2 regions of the Streptomyces sp. NBC_00388 genome follow, and region 2 is predicted to be linked to the other one. Evidence: riboswitches for the same ligand, from Rfam matches in the RefSeq annotation. Region 2 holds a riboswitch; the other holds the start of a gene.
The links. A riboswitch is a leader RNA that binds a small molecule or an ion and turns the genes downstream of it on or off. The one in region 2 is predicted to bind cobalamin.

Region 1 (7,754 bases), 3.5 Mb from region 2:
TGGAGATAGGTATAGCGCTGCTGCACGCAGCTGTACCCGGCCACCGAGAGCTCCCGGGCCGCGGCGCGGGCCTGCTCTATGCGCCACGCGGTGTGGTTGCTGGCCCCGAGCACCCGTACCTTGCCGTCCGAGACCAGTGAGCCGAGCCCCGCGACCTGCTCGTGGACCGGCGTCTTCCGGTCTTCGATGTGCGAGTAGAAGACATCGATACGGTCGGTGCCGAGACGGCGCAGACTGGCTTCCGCCTGACGCCGCATGACCTCCGGGGCCAGCCCCTCGGCCTCTTCGGGCCAGGGCGCGTCCAGCGGGTCGGGCAGGGCGCCGGCCTTGGTGGCGAGCACGACCTTGTCCCGGACGCCCCGGCCGGCCATCCAGCGGCCGATGAGGTTCTCGCTCTCCTCGCCGGTACAGCCGTCGACCCAGAACGCATAGGTGTTGGCGGTGTCGATGAACGTGCCGCCCGCGTCGAGGAACCGGTCGAGGATCGCGAACGCGGTGGCCTCGTCGGTCATCGAGCCGAAGCGCAGCGCGCCCAGGCAGAGCGCGCTCACATCGAGGCCTGCGGTCCCGCCCGTCCTGACGTACTTCATATGTTCTCCCAGCCACTTGAAGGCGCCGGGCTGCCCGGCTCCGGGCTCGACTGTAGGAGCCGGCGGGCCGTCAGGTGGCTGTATCCGCAAAAAGGTCTAGGCCAATTGGCGGGAGGGGGACGGTCGCCGTCGAAATCGACCGATTGAACGGCGTTGCCGTTCCGGTATGCGGATAGGGGTTCCGCCGCATGAGCATCCTCGCCTAGATTTCCTGCGCGTTGTACCAGGTGCTCAGCGAGGGGACGGACCGCACCATGACCGAGAAAAGACCGGTGATCACGCCGGTGCGCGTGATCATCGCGGTATGCCTGATCGCACCCTTTGTCGCCATGCTCTGGGTGAGTTCGTACGCGAAGGTGGACCCGGCCTTCATCGGCATCCCGTTCTTCTACTGGTACCAGATGCTCTGGGTGCTCATCTCGACGGCGCTCACCATGACCGCGTACAAGCTGTGGCAGCGTGACCAGCGCGCCCGCAAGGGGGGTGCGTCCGCATGAAGGACGGTGTGAACGGCGTCGCGCTCGGCGTCTTCATCTTCTTCTTCGTGGCCGTCACGGTCGTCGGCTTCCTGGCCGCCCGCTGGCGCCGCGCCGACAACGCCGCCACCCTCGACGAATGGGGCCTGGGCGGGAGGTCGTTCGGTACCTGGGTCACCTGGTTCCTGCTCGGCGGCGACCTCTACACGGCGTACACCTTCGTCGCCGTACCCGCGGCCATCTACGCGGCGGGCGCGGCCGGATTCTTCGCCGTGCCGTACACGATCCTGGTCTACCCGCTGATCTTCACCTTCCTGCCGCGGCTCTGGTCGGTCTCGCACAAGCACGGGTACGTGACCACCTCGGACTTCGTCCGCGGGCGGTTCGGCTCGAAGAGCCTCTCGCTGGCCGTCGCGGTCACCGGCATCATCGCGACGATGCCGTACATCGCGCTCCAGCTGGTCGGTATCCAGGCGGTGCTCGACGTCATGGGCGTCGGCGGTGCGGGCAGCAACTGGTTCGTCAAGGACCTCCCCCTGCTGATCGCGTTCGCGGTGCTCGCCGCGTACACGTACTCCTCGGGGCTGCGGGCGCCCGCACTGATCGCCTTCGTCAAGGACGGCTTGATCTACATCGTCATCCTGGTGGCGATCATCTACATCCCGATCAAGCTCGGCGGCTTCGACGACATCTTCGCCAAGGCAGGCCACGCCTTCTCGCAGACGAACCCGGCAACGGGCAAGCCGCGCGGAGCGCTCGCACCGGGCGCCGCCGGCCAGTGGGGTTACGCGACGCTGGCGCTCGGATCGGCGCTCGCGCTGTTCATGTACCCGCACTCGATCACGGCAACGCTCTCCTCGCGCAGCCGCAACGTGATCCGCCGCAACACCGCGATCCTGCCGCTGTACTCGCTGATGCTGGGGCTGCTCGCGCTCCTCGGCTTCATGGCGATCGCCGCGGGGATCAAGGTGAAGAACGGCCAGCTGGCGATCCCGCAGCTCTTCGAGAACATGTTCCCCGACTGGTTCGCCGGCGTGGCCTTCGCGGCCATCGGCATCGGCGCACTGGTACCGGCCGCGATCATGTCCATCGCGGCGGCGAACCTCTTCACCCGCAACATCTACAAGGACTTCATCAAACCGGGCGCCACACCCGCGCAGGAGGCCAAGGTCTCCAAGCTGGTCTCGCTCGTGGTGAAGGTCGGCGCGCTTCTCTTCGTGCTCGCCATGGACCCGACCGTGGCGATCAACTTCCAGCTCCTCGGCGGCATCTGGATCCTCCAGACGATGCCGGCCCTGGTCGGCGGACTCTTCACCCGGTGGTTCCACCGCTGGGCGCTGCTCGCGGGCTGGGCGGCCGGCATGATCTACGGCACGCTCGCCGCGTTCGGCGTCGCCAGCCCGACCCAGGCGCACTTCGGCGGCTCCTCCAAGGAGATCCCGGGCATCGGCCAGATCGGCTACATCGGTCTGACGGCGTTCGTGCTGAACGTCGTGGTGACGCTGGTCCTCACCGTCGTGCTCAACGCGGTGAAGGCGCCCGCCGGGATCGACGAGACCTCCCCGGAGGACTACACGGCGGATGCCGGTGACAAGGGCGTCCAGGTGGAGCTCCCGCCGGCCACGGCGGGCGCCCCGGCCGGCCACTGAGCCACCCCGTACGGCAGGGGCCGCCGCATCTCACCTCTGGGAGATGCGGCGGCCCTTCGCTGTACGGAGGCGTTACGGACGCCGTACGGAGCCGTGCCCGGGCGGCTCCCGCCGGCCGACGGCAGGCGCCTCCGGCCCGCAGCCCCGGACCGTACGACACAACATATGGGGGGTGCTTTCCGACGGGCACCCCACATGTATGCTCGTGCTCGCTGTCGTCGCAGGGGAATCCGGTGCGAATCCGGAACTGTCCCGCAACGGTGTGATCAGTGCGCTTTCGCGCACCGCGGAGTCCGAGGACCTGCCGACAGCGCATCCGGCTCGACCGATCCGGATGAGAAACGTCCGGGCCTCGCGGTAGGGCCTGCGGATGCTGTGCGGTGTGCTGCTCTGCTGTGCCCGTACATGCCCGCGCCCCCGCCGGCCCCAGCCGAGCGAGGGAGAGCGCACCGTGACCATCGCGCCCACCGCACCTGTCTCCGAGCAGGTGGCGGATGCCCCGGGAACCGTACTGCTGCGGACCCTGACCGACCTCACCGCCGATCTCACCGACACCGACCCCGGCCGGGTCGCCGCCGCCGCCCTGCGCGGGCGCAACGCCGCGTCGGACGAGGCCGAGTTGCGGGAGCTCGCCACCGAGGCGGCCGCGGGTCTCATCTCCGAGGACCCCGCGTACTCGCGGCTGGCCGCGCGGCTGCTGACCCGCACCATCGCGGACGAGGCGGCGGGGCAGGGCGCGGTGTCGTTCTCCTCATCGGTCGCCGCCGGACACCGTGAGGGCCTGATCGCCGACCGTACGGCCGCCTTCGTGCGGCTCCACGCGGAGCGGCTCGACGCGGCCATCGACACCGGGGCCGACGACCGCTTCGGGTACTTCGGGCTGCGCACCCTCTACAGCCGCTACCTGCTGCGCCACCCGATCACCCGCCAGGTCGTCGAGACCCCCCAGCACTTCATGCTCCGGGTCGCCTGCGGTCTGGCCACCGACGAATCGGCCGGCGCCCTGGACGAGGTGACCGCGCTCTACGCGCTGATGAGCCGCCTCGACTACCTGCCCTCCTCCCCCACCCTCTTCAACTCGGGCACCAGGCACCCGCAGATGTCCTCCTGCTATCTGCTGGATTCCCCGCTCGACCAGCTGGACTCGATCTACGGGCGCTACCACGAGGTGGCCCGCCTCTCGAAGCACGCGGGCGGCATCGGCCTCTCGTACTCCCGTATCCGCTCCCGCGGTTCACTGATCCGGGGCACCAACGGGCACTCCAACGGCATCGTGCCCTTCCTCAAGACCCTCGACGCCTCGGTCGCCGCGGTGAACCAGGGCGGCAGGCGCAAGGGCGCCGCCGCCGTCTACCTGGAGACCTGGCACTCGGACATCGAGGAGTTCCTGGAGCTGCGCGACAACACCGGCGAGGACGCCCGGCGCACCCACAACCTCAACCTGGCCCACTGGGTGCCCGACGAGTTCATGCGCCGGGTCGACGCGGACGGCACGTGGTCGCTGTTCTCCCCGTCCGACGTGCCCGAGCTGACCGACCTGTGGGGCGACGACTTCGACGCCGCGTACCGCGAGGCCGAGGCCGGAGGGCTGGCCAGGAAGACCATCCCCGCGCGGGAGCTGTACGGGCGGATGATGCGTACCCTCGCCCAGACCGGCCAGGGGTGGATGACCTTCAAGGACGCGTCGAACCGTACGGCCAACCAGACGGCGGAGCCCGGCTCGGTCGTGCACTCGTCGAATCTCTGCACCGAGATCCTCGAAGTGACGGACGACGGCGAGACCGCGGTCTGCAACCTGGGCTCGGTCAACGTCGGCGCGTTCGTCTCGGGCGACTCCCTCGACTGGGAGCGCCTGGACGCGACCGTCCGCACCGCTGTCACCTTCCTCGACCGGGTCGTGGACATCAACTTCTACCCGACCGAGCAGGCAGGCCGCTCCAACGCCAAGTGGCGTCCGGTGGGCCTGGGCCTCATGGGGCTCCAGGACGTCTTCTTCCAGCTGCGGCTGCCCTTCGACTCCCCCGAGGCCAGGGCGCTCTCCACCCGGATCTCCGAGCGCATCATGCTGGCCGCCTACGAGGCGTCCTGCGACCTCGCCGAGAGCAACGGCCCGCTGCCGGCCTGGGAGCGGACCCGCGCGGCGCGCGGTGTGCTGCACCCCGACCACTACGCGACCGAGCCGGCCTGGCCGGAGCGCTGGGCGGCGCTGCGCGCCAGGATCGCGAAGACCGGTATGCGCAACTCGCTGCTGCTCGCCATCGCGCCGACCGCCACCATCGCCTCGATCGCCGGGGTGTACGAGTGCATCGAGCCGCAGGTCTCCAACCTCTTCAAGCGCGAGACTCTGTCGGGTGAGTTCCTCCAGGTCAACGCGTACTTGGTGAACGAGCTCAAGCAGCTCGGCGTCTGGGACGCGCAGTCCCGCGAGGCGCTGCGCGAGGCCAGCGGTTCGGTGCAGGGCTTCAGCTGGATCCCCGAGGAGGTCCGGGCGCTGTACCGCACGGCGTGGGAGATCCCGCAGCGCGGCCTGATCGACATGGCCGCGGCCCGCACCCCGTACATCGACCAGAGCCAGTCGCTGAACCTCTTCCTGGAGACGCCGACCATCGGCAAGCTCTCCTCGATGTACGCGTACGCCTGGAAGCAGGGCATCAAGACCACGTACTACCTGCGCTCCCGCCCGGCGACGCGCATCGCGCGGGCGGCGCGCTCCGCCACCGTCCCCGCCCAGCAGGCCCCGGCCGCCGCGGACGCGGACGCCATCGCCTGCTCCCTTGAGAACCCCGAGTCCTGCGAGGCCTGCCAGTGATGAGCACCGATTCCCAGAAGTCCGAGAAGAACCTGCTCGACCCGGGCTTCGAGCTGACCCTGCGTCCGATGCGCTACCCGGACTTCTACGAGCGCTACCGCGACGCGATCAAGAACACCTGGACGGTCGAGGAGGTCGACCTCCACTCGGACGTCACCGACCTGGGCAAGCTCTCGCCGGGTGAGCAGCACATGATCGGCCGGCTGGTCGCGTTCTTCGCGACGGGCGACTCGATCGTCTCCAACAACCTGGTGCTGACGCTCTACAAGCACATCAACTCCCCCGAGGCGCGGCTGTACCTCTCCCGCCAGCTCTTCGAGGAGGCCGTGCACGTCCAGTTCTACCTGACGCTGCTCGACACCTATCTGCCCGATCCGGAGGACCGCGCGGCGGCCTTCGACGCGGTCGAGGAGATCCCCTCCATCCGGGAGAAGGCGCAGTTCTGCTTCCGGTGGATGGACTCGGTCGAGAAGATCGACCAGCTGGAGACGCAGGCGGACCGCCGCCGCTTCCTGCTGAACCTGATCTGCTTCGCCGCGTGCATCGAGGGGCTGTTCTTCTACGGGGCCTTCGCGTACGTGTACTGGTTCCGCTCGCGGGGGCTGCTGCACGGCCTGGCGACCGGCACCAACTGGGTGTTCCGTGACGAGACGATGCACATGAACTTCGCGTTCGAGGTGGTCGACACGGTTCGCAAGGAGGAGCCCGAGCTCTTCGACGACGCGCTGCGGCAGCAGGTCACCGACATGATGCGCGAAGCGGTGGAGGCGGAGCTGCAGTTCGGCCGGGACCTGTGCGGCGAAGGGCTGCCGGGGATGAACACCGAGTCGATGCGCGAGTACCTCCAGTGCGTCGCCGACCAGCGGCTGACCCGGCTGGGCTTCGCGCCGGTGTACGGCTCGGAGAACCCGTTCTCCTTCATGGAGCTGCAGGGCGTGCAGGAGCTGACGAACTTCTTCGAGCGGCGCCCCTCCGCCTACCAGGTCGCGGTCGAGGGCTCGGTCTCCTTCGACGACGACTTCTAGGAGAGCCGGGGCCGTTCCAGGAGTGTTCAGGGCCGTCGGGTGGCGCGTCCGCGGCGTACGCGGGCGCGCCACCCGGCTGTCCGGCTGCCTTCCGGCCGCTAACGCAGTGCCACGGTGTCACCGGCGGAGGTGATCGCCATGGTCGTGTGCGTGCCGGGGAAGTTCCAGCGCCAGGTGCCCGGCGCGGTCGCCGTGACCGTGGTGCTCAGGGTGCCCGTGGAGCTGGTCCTCACCGTCTTGACCGTGGTGTACGCGGACGCCCCGGCCTTCTTGAACTCCAGCCGCACGTTCTGCTTCGTGTAGCCGTGATACTTCAGGTCGCTCCAGTCGGCCCGCGCGAGCTTGCCCCTGACCGTGAGCCTGCCGCCCTTGGCGACGGGCTCGGGGGTGGCGTCGGTCGTGAGGGTCGAGGCGCGCTTGAAGTCGAAGTGCGCGAGGTCGTCGTGGATCCAGTAGTCGCCGTCCCTGGCCTGGACGGTGGCGTTGACCTGCCAGGTCCCCGCGAGTGCGTTGGGGTCGATGTCCACCGACGACTTGAACCCGGCCGGGTGCTCCTCGAAGACCGCGGTGCAGACCGACGTGGTGCTGGTCGACTTGTGGCAGCTGTTGCCCGTCCAGTCCCCGGGTCCGTACCCGTTCTTGGCGTTGAAGACGCTGACGTGGCTGAGGCCCTTCACGCCGGAGTTGTCCCGGACCGTGAAGGTGACCGGGAAGGTCTTGACGTCGTGCACCCCCACGATGACGTTGCCCCCGTTGTTCACCACCGTCTTCGTGACCCGGATGTCCCCCTTGCCCTCGGCGTGAGCCGCCGGAGCCCCCAGTACCGCCAGAGCCACGGCACCGGATGCCGTGCTCCACAGCGCAGTTCTGCGCATGTCCCCTCCTTGGTGATCTTCTGACGGAGGCGAGCGTAAGCGAGTTCGCGCGGTGGCGTCGCCGGGCCGGGGGCTCAGCGGGCGGGGCGGGTCAGGGCGGGGCGGCGGCTCCCGTCCTGCCGGAGTGCCGGGCGCGGGCGGGGCGGCAGCGGTGCGGGGCCTTCCGCCGTACTGGGGCCGGTGTCCGGTGCACGCCGGGCGAGCGCGCGGTCGATACGGCGCTCGTGGGCGTACCAGATCAGCGAGGGCAGGGCCAGGATGACGGAGACGGCGAGGACGGTCAGGTAGTCCAGGAAGGTGTTCATGCCGTCCACTGTGGCGCCGGTGGCT
Region 2 (7,754 bases):
CACGGCCGCCGGATCAGGGGCCCGGGCTGTCCCGGCCGGGCTGGCCGTATCCCCGGAGCTTCCCGGTGACCTCGGCCAGCTGCGCGGCGGAGAGCAGGGACGGGGTGCGGCCGGGCAGCGCGGAGGCGGTGAGCCAGAGCCGGCACATCCACTCCAGCTGGGCGGTGCGGTCGTAGGCCTGATCGAGCGAGCCGCCGTGGGTGACCGTGCCGTGGTTCTGGAGGAGGCAGCCGGAGCGGTCCGCGAGGGCGGTGAGCATGTGCGCGGCCAGCTCCTCGCTTCCGTAGAGCGCGTACGGGGCGACGCGGACCGGGCCGCCCAGCGCGGCGGCCATGTAGTGCACGACGGGCAGCTCGGTGACGAGGGTGGAGACCGCCGTGGCGTGCACGGCGTGCGTGTGGACGACGGCGGTGGCCGCGGTCGCGCGGTACACGGCCAGGTGCAGGGGCAGTTCGCTGGTCGGTCTCAGCTCGCCCGTCACCTGGCGGCCGTCCAGGTCGACGGCGACGGTGTCGCCGGGCCCGAGCCTCTCGTACGGCACTCCGCTGGGCGTGACCAGGACCAGGTCGCCGCAGCGCACCGAGACGTTGCCCGATGTGCCGACGACCAGCCCATCGGCCGCGGTCCTGCGGGCGGTGGCGACCAGTTCCTGCCAGGCCCTCGCGAGCGGACCGGCCTCCTGCGGCTCCCCTGCCGTACCTTCCATCGCTTCCGCTCCTCCGTCGCTGCCGGTCCCGGGACCGCCCCGGTGGGTGCGCCGCCGGCCCGCCGCCCGCGGGGAGCGGGCAGGGCCGGTCGTCCGGCGATGATGCCAGGCCCCCGCGCGCTCCGGTATGCCGCCGGCGCACCCGCGGGACAGAGACGGAACCAGCGCCTCCGGGGAGGGTCACCACAGCGCCCGGCTCAGTTCATCTTCCGTTCACCAAGGTTGCCTAGGTTCGTCTCGTCAATGACCTCGAACGATTGCCCAGGTAAATGGAACACTTGACCCTGCTCCTTGGGATCGTGATCATTACCGCTCTCGTGTTCGACTTCACGAACGGTTTCCACGACACGGCCAACGCGATGGCGACGACCATCTCGACCGGCGCTCTCAAACCGAAGACCGCGGTGGCCATGTCCGCCGTGCTCAACCTGGTCGGCGCTTTCCTGTCCGTCGAGGTCGCCAGGACGATCTCCGGCGGGATCATCAACGAACAGGGCATCACCACAGAAGTGATCTTCGCGGCACTCGTCGGTGCCATCCTCTGGAATCTGCTGACCTGGCTGCTCGGCCTGCCGTCCAGTTCCTCCCACGCACTCTTCGGCGGGCTCATCGGGGCCACGCTGATGTCGGTCGGCTCGTCCGGTGTCAACGGCGAAGTCGTCATCACCAAGGTGCTGCTCCCCGCGGTCGCCGCTCCGGTGGTCGCCGGGTTCGCCGCGCTGCTGGCGACCAGGCTGACGTACCGGATCGGCCGCCGTACGGACGAGAAGGCCACCGCCAAGGGCTACCGGGCGGGCCAGATCGCGTCCGCCGGCCTCGTCTCGCTGGCCCACGGCACCAACGACGCGCAGAAGACCATGGGCGTGATCACCCTCGCCCTGGTCACCGGCCACGTCATCGCACCGGGATCGAACCCGCCCCTGTGGGTCATCGTCTCCGCGGGCACCGCCATCGCACTGGGTACCTACCTGGGCGGCTGGCGCATCATCCGCACCATGGGCAAGGGCCTCACCGAGCTCAGGCCGCAGCAGGGCTTCGCCGCCCAGACCGGCGCCGCAACCGTGATCCTGGCCTCCTCGCACCTCGGCTTCTCCCTCTCCACCACCCAGGTCTGCTCGGGCGCCGTGATGGGAGCGGGCGTCGGCCGCAAGGGCGGCGTGGTCCGCTGGTCAACCGCCACCCGGATGTTCGTCGCCTGGTGTCTGACCCTGCCCGCCGCGGCGCTCGTCGGCGCGGGCGCCGAGTACCTGACGGGCCGCGGCCCGTGGGGCGTCGGAGCCGTCGCCGCTCTGCTGGTCGTGGGCTCCGGTGTGATCTGGTCGCTCTCCCGCCGCACGCCGGTCGGCCAGCACAGTGTCACCCCTGACGAACCGGTCGCGTCCGACGGACCGGCGGGGGTGGTGACGACCGCCATCGCGGCCGTCGCCCCGCCGCCCGCCGGAGCGGTCTCCGACGGTCTCCGGGCCACCATCCCCGCGCCGGAGCCCAACCGGCCCGCCACGGTCTGAAGGAGAAGGACACCGCACATGGACATCGACTGGGCAGCTCTCGGCACCGTCTTCGGCGTCAGCCTCGTGGCGACCGTCGGACTGGTGGGCCTGTTCACCCTCGGCGTGGTGGGCCTGGCACGGAAGCCCGCGGCAGAAGCGGGTACCGCGACCGCGCCCGCCGCCGCCTCACCGGCCGGGACGGGCCGGGGCCCGGCGCAGGCCGTGCGGGCCGGCTCGTACGCCTGCTTCGCGCTCTGCGCGGCGGCCGTGGCGTACGGGATCTATCTGATCGTCGCCTGACCACCACCCCTCCCCCACAGCGCCCCCGCGCCCGTCCTGCGGCCCCCACCGGCCGCCGGGCGGGCGCTTCCGCGCGCGGCCGGGACCGTGCGGGGCGTCCGGGCGGCCCCCGGCGGTCCGTGTGGGGCTCGGCACACTGCCCCGCCGCAGGTCAAGGCGGGTTGACGGGTGTTCGCCGACCGTGGTGGACTTCCGGGGCCAATACGGCGGCAGGAGAGGAAGCCGGTGCGAATCCGGCGCGGTCCCGCCACTGTCACCGGGGATCACACCCCGGAAGCCAGGAACTCTCACCGCCGGTCACGTCGTACCAGGGCGCGGACACCCTGAGTGAGGACTACGCCATGTGCGGCTGCCAGCTGCCCGAACCGCCCGCTGTACCGAGCACGGCCGCTCCGACGGCCCGCCGAGGCGTACCGGCCTGCTGACCCCATGCGTGCCGAGCGTGTCTTCGTCTACGGCGCCACCACGGGCCTCCTTGCGGACTTCGTCTTCGCCGACCCCCGGCGTGGCCACCCGGTCGCTGCCTTCGGGCGGGCCGCCGCCGCGGTGGAGCGCCGGCTGTGGCGCGACCACCGCGGGTGGGGCGCCCTGCACACCGCGGTGTGTGCGGGCGGCGCGGTGGGCGCCGCCGTGCTGGCCCGGCGTGCCGTACGCGGCCGTCCTGCCGCCGCTGTCGCCCTGACCACCGCCGCCACCTGGGCCGTCGTGGGCGGCACCTCGCTGGGGCGTGAGGCGCGCGCCGTGGGCGCCGCGCTGGCCGCCGGTGATGTCGCGGCGGCCAGGGAGCGGCTGCCCCATCTGTGCGGACGCGACCCGCAGGCCCTCGACGAGCAGCAGATCGCGCGGGCCGTCGTGGAGTCCGTGGCCGAGAACACCTCCGACGCGGTGGTGGGGGCGCTGGTATGGGGAGCACTGGCCGGGGTCCCCGGGCTCGCCGGGTTCCGGGCGGTGAACACCCTGGACGCGATGGTCGGCCACCGGTCGCCCCGTTATCTGCGGTACGGCTGGGCGTCGGCCCGGCTCGACGACCTGGCGGGCTGGCCGGGCGCCCGGCTCACCGCCGTACTCGCGGTCCTCGCGGGCGGCGACCCGCGGGGCGCCCTGCGGGCCTGGCGGTCGGACGCGGGCGGCCATCCGAGCCCCAACGCGGGCCCGGTGGAGGCGTCGTTCGCCGGCGCCCTCGGTGTGCGGCTCGGGGGCACCCTCGCGTACGGCGGCCGGCCCGAGCACCGGGCGGTACTCAACAGCGGCGGCCGGCCCGTGGCCGTCGGCGACATCGAGCGCGCGGTGCGGCTGTCCCGCCGGGTGTCCCTGCTGGCGCTCGCGACGGCTCTCGCAGTGAGGAAGGTGCGCGGATGAGCGGCGGACTGCTGGTGGCCGGGACGACATCGGATGCCGGGAAGAGCGTGGTGACGGCAGGGATCTGCCGGTGGCTGGTGCGCCGGGGCGTGAAGGTCGCCCCCTTCAAGGCGCAGAACATGTCGCTCAACTCGTTCGTCACCCGCGAGGGCGCGGAGATCGGGCGGGCCCAGGCGATGCAGGCGCAGGCGGCGCGGGTGGAACCCACCGCGCTGATGAACCCGGTACTGCTGAAGCCGGGCAGCGACCGGTCGAGCCAGGTCGTGCTGATGGGGAAGCCGGTGGGCGAGATGAGCGCCCGCGGCTACCACGGCGGACGGCAGCAGGCGCTGCTCTCCACGGTCACCGACTGCCTCGCCGAGCTGCGGAGCACGTATGACGCGGTGATCTGTGAGGGGGCGGGGAGTCCCGCCGAGATCAATCTGCGGCGGACCGACATCGTCAACATGGGCATCGCGCGCGCCGCGCGGTTCCCGGTGGTCGTCGTCGGCGACATCGACCGGGGCGGGGTCTTCGCGTCGTTCTTCGGTACGACGGCGCTGCTGAGCGCCGAGGACCAGTCGCTCGTCGCCGGGTACCTCGTCAACAAGTTCCGCGGTGACGTGTCCCTGCTTGAGCCGGGCCTGGACATGCTGCAGGGGCTCACCGGACGGCGCACCTACGGCGTTCTGCCGTACACCCACGGTCTGGGCATCGACGAGGAGGACGGGCTGCGGGTGTCGATGCGCGGCGCGGTGCGCGAGTCGGCCGTGTCGGCGCCGCACGGGCAGGACGTGCTGCGGGTCGCCGTCTGCGCGGTTCCGCTGATGTCGAACTTCACGGATGTGGACGCGCTGGCCGCCGAACCGGGCGTCGTGGTGCGGTTCGTGGACCGCCCGGATGAGCTGGCCGACGCGGACCTGGTGATCGTGCCGGGGACGCGCGGCACGGTGCGCGCCCTGGAGTGGCTGCGCCGGCGCGGGCTCGCGGACGCGCTGGCCAGGCGGGCCGCCGATGGCCGTCCCGTGCTGGGCATCTGCGGCGGATTCCAGCTGCTCGGCGAGCACATCGACGACACCGTCGAATCGCGTGCGGGGTCCGTGGCCGGGCTCGGCCTGCTGCCCGTGCGGGTACGGTTCGCCGTCGGCAAGACCCTGGCGCGGCCCACCGGTGAGGCGCTCGGCGAGCCCGTCGACGGATACGAGATCCACCACGGGGTCGCGGAGGTCCTGGGCGGCTCCCCCTTCCTGGACGGCTGTCGCGCCGGCTCCGTGTGGGGCACCCACTGGCACGGCTCGCTGGAGAGCGACGGCTTCCGCAGGGCCTTCCTGCGCGAGGTCGCTGCCGTCGCGGGGCGCCGCTTCGTACCGGCCCCCGACACCAGCTTCGGCGTGCTCCGCGAGGAGCAGCTCGACCGGCTCGGCGACCTCATCGAGGAGCACGCGGACACCGATGGGCTGCTCGCGCTCATCGAGTCGGGCGCCCCGGCCGGGCTCCCCTTCGTCCCGCCGGGAGCGCCATGAGAGCTCCCGGGGCCCCGGAGGTCCCCGCCGGGCGTCCGCCCGTTACCGAACCTGTCACCCGAGCATGTGAAGGAGTGAACCCCGAATGAGTACGCCCTACCCGTTCACCGCTGTCGTGGGCATGGATGACCTGCGTCTCGGGCTGCTGCTCAACGCGGTCAGCCCCGCAGTCGGCGGCGTCCTCGTACGCGGCGAGAAGGGGACCGCGAAGAGTACGGCGGTGCGCGCCCTGTCCGCGCTGCTGCCCGGGGTCCCGGTGGTCGCCGGATGCCGCTTCTCCTGCGCCCCCGGCGCACCCGACCCGGACTGCCCGGACGGTCCGCACGAGAACACGGGCGGCGTGACACGCGACGCGCGCATGGTCGAACTGCCCGTCGGCGCGTCCGAGGACCGGCTGGTCGGCGCCCTGGACATCGAGCGCGCGCTGGCCGAGGGCGTGAAGGCGTTCGAGCCGGGGCTGCTCGCCGACGCACACCGCGGGATCCTCTACGTCGACGAAGTCAACCTGCTGCACGACCACTTGGTGGACCTGCTGCTCGACGCCGCGGCGATGGGCGCCTCGTACGTGGAGCGCGAAGGTGTCTCCGTACGGCACGCCGCACGGTTCCTGCTCGTCGGGACGATGAACCCCGAAGAGGGCGAACTGCGGCCGCAGTTGCTCGACCGGTTCGGGCTGACCGTCGAGGTGGCCGCCTCGCGCGACACGGACCAGCGGGTCGAGGTGGTGCGCAGGAGGCTCGCGTACGACGACGACCCTGCCGGGTTCGCCGCCCGGTGGGCGGACGAGGAGAACGAACTGCGGGAGCGCATCGTGGCCGCGCGGGCGCTGCTCCCCGCCGTGCGGCTCGGCGATCCGGCGCTGCGGCAGATCGCCGCGACCTGCGCCGCCTTCGAGGTGGACGGGATGCGCGCGGACATCGTGATGGCCCGTACCGCGACCGCGCTGGCCGCCTGGGCGGGCCGTACGGATGTCACAGCCGATGACGTACGGCAGGCCGCGCTGCTGGCGCTGCCGCACCGCCGCAGGCGCAATCCGTTCGACGCGCCGGGACTCGACGAGGACAAGCTCGACGACACGCTGAGGGAGTCCGGGACCGAGGACGGCGACGGGGACGGCGACGGGCCGGGCCCCGACGGTGGCGGCGGCGGCGGGCTGCCGCCGCAGCGCGACGGGGACGGCACGCCGGGCGACACGCCGCCGCGGGAGGAGCCGCCGGCCGACGGGTCCGACACGCCCGCGCCGCAGGAGGCGGGCGAGGGCGGGCCCGCCGCACCGGGCGGTGGACGGGAGCAGCCGGCCGCGAAGGCCGCCGAACCGTTCCGTACCCGGATGCTGAGCGTGCCGGGGCTCGGCGAGGGCGCAGCCGGCCGCCGTTCCAGGGCCAGGACCGAGCACGGCCGCACCACCGGTTCGCGCCGGCCGCAGGGCGCGCTGACCAAGCTGCATCTGGCGGCGACGGTCCAGGCCGCGGCGCCGCACCAGCGGGCGCGCGGGCGGTCGGGCCGCGGTCTGGTGGTGCGCAGGGACGATCTGCGGCAGGCCACCCGCGAGGGGCGGGAGGGCAATCTGGTGCTCTTCGTGGTGGACGCGTCCGGGTCGATGGCGGCACGGCAGCGGATGGGCGCGGTGAAGGGCGCCGTGCTCTCGCTGCTGCTCGACGCGTACCAGCGGCGGGACAAGGTGGGTCTGGTGACCTTCCGCGGGAAGGGCGCGGAGATCGCGCTGCCGCCGACCTCGTCGGTGGACGCGGCGGCGGCCCGGCTCGACACGCTGCCGACCGGTGGGCGCACCCCGGTGGCCGCAGGGCTGCTGAAGGCCCACGAGGTGCTGCGGATCGAGCGGATGCGGGATCCGTCGCGGCGGCCACTGCTGGTGGTCGTCACGGACGGGCGGGCCACAGGAGGCCCCGATCCGGTCGCGCTGGCCGCACGCGCGGCGCGGCTGCACGAGGCGGAGGGCGTCGCGTCGGTCGTCGTGGACTGCGAGTCGGGGCCGGTCAGGCTGGGGCTCGCAGCGGAGCTGGCGCAGCGGCTCGGCGGCACCGCCGTGACGCTGGACGAGCTGCGGGCCGAGAGCATCGCCGGTCTGGTCAAGGACGTACAGAGCAGTTCACCGAGGAGGGCAGCGTAATGCCGCAGGGACAGCCGACCACCGTGCCCGAGGACGGGCTCACCACCCGCCAGCGCCGCAACCGGCCGCTGACCATGGTCCATACGGGCATCGGCAAGGGGAAGTCGACCGCGGCCTTCGGGCTCGCGCTGCGCGGCTGGAACCAGGGCTGGCCCATCGGGGTGTTCCAGTTCGTCAAGTCCGCCAAGTGGAAGGTCGGCGAGGAGCGGGCCCTGCGGGTGCTCGGGGACAGCGGAGAGGGCGGGACGGTCGACTGGCACAAGATG

Region 1: it holds a riboswitch for cobalamin, as region 2 does, so the genes downstream of both, OG917_RS23305 (ribonucleoside-diphosphate reductase subunit alpha) here and OG917_RS07750 (cobalamin biosynthesis protein) in region 2, are expected to answer to the same signal.

What each region holds. Positions count from the first base shown of each region.
Region 1 is NZ_CP107948.1:5,193,163-5,200,916, reverse strand. It holds gene OG917_RS23320 (aldo/keto reductase) at 1-590, opposite strand, end outside; gene OG917_RS23315 (DUF3311 domain-containing protein) at 845-1,087, shown strand; gene mctP (monocarboxylate uptake permease MctP) at 1,084-2,715, shown strand; cobalamin riboswitch at 2,915-3,038, shown strand; gene OG917_RS23305 (ribonucleoside-diphosphate reductase subunit alpha) at 3,167-5,524, shown strand; gene OG917_RS23300 (ribonucleotide-diphosphate reductase subunit beta) at 5,524-6,549, shown strand; gene OG917_RS23295 (hypothetical protein) at 6,648-7,424, opposite strand; gene OG917_RS23290 (hypothetical protein) at 7,499-7,729, opposite strand.
Region 2 is NZ_CP107948.1:1,682,088-1,689,841, forward strand. It holds gene OG917_RS07735 (class II aldolase/adducin family protein) at 14-706, opposite strand; gene OG917_RS07740 (inorganic phosphate transporter) at 976-2,214, shown strand; gene OG917_RS07745 (hypothetical protein) at 2,233-2,496, shown strand; cobalamin riboswitch at 2,666-2,802, shown strand; gene OG917_RS07750 (cobalamin biosynthesis protein) at 2,926-3,855, shown strand; gene OG917_RS07755 (cobyric acid synthase) at 3,852-5,357, shown strand; gene OG917_RS07760 (putative cobaltochelatase) at 5,443-7,488, shown strand; gene cobO (cob(I)yrinic acid a,c-diamide adenosyltransferase) at 7,488-7,754, shown strand, end outside.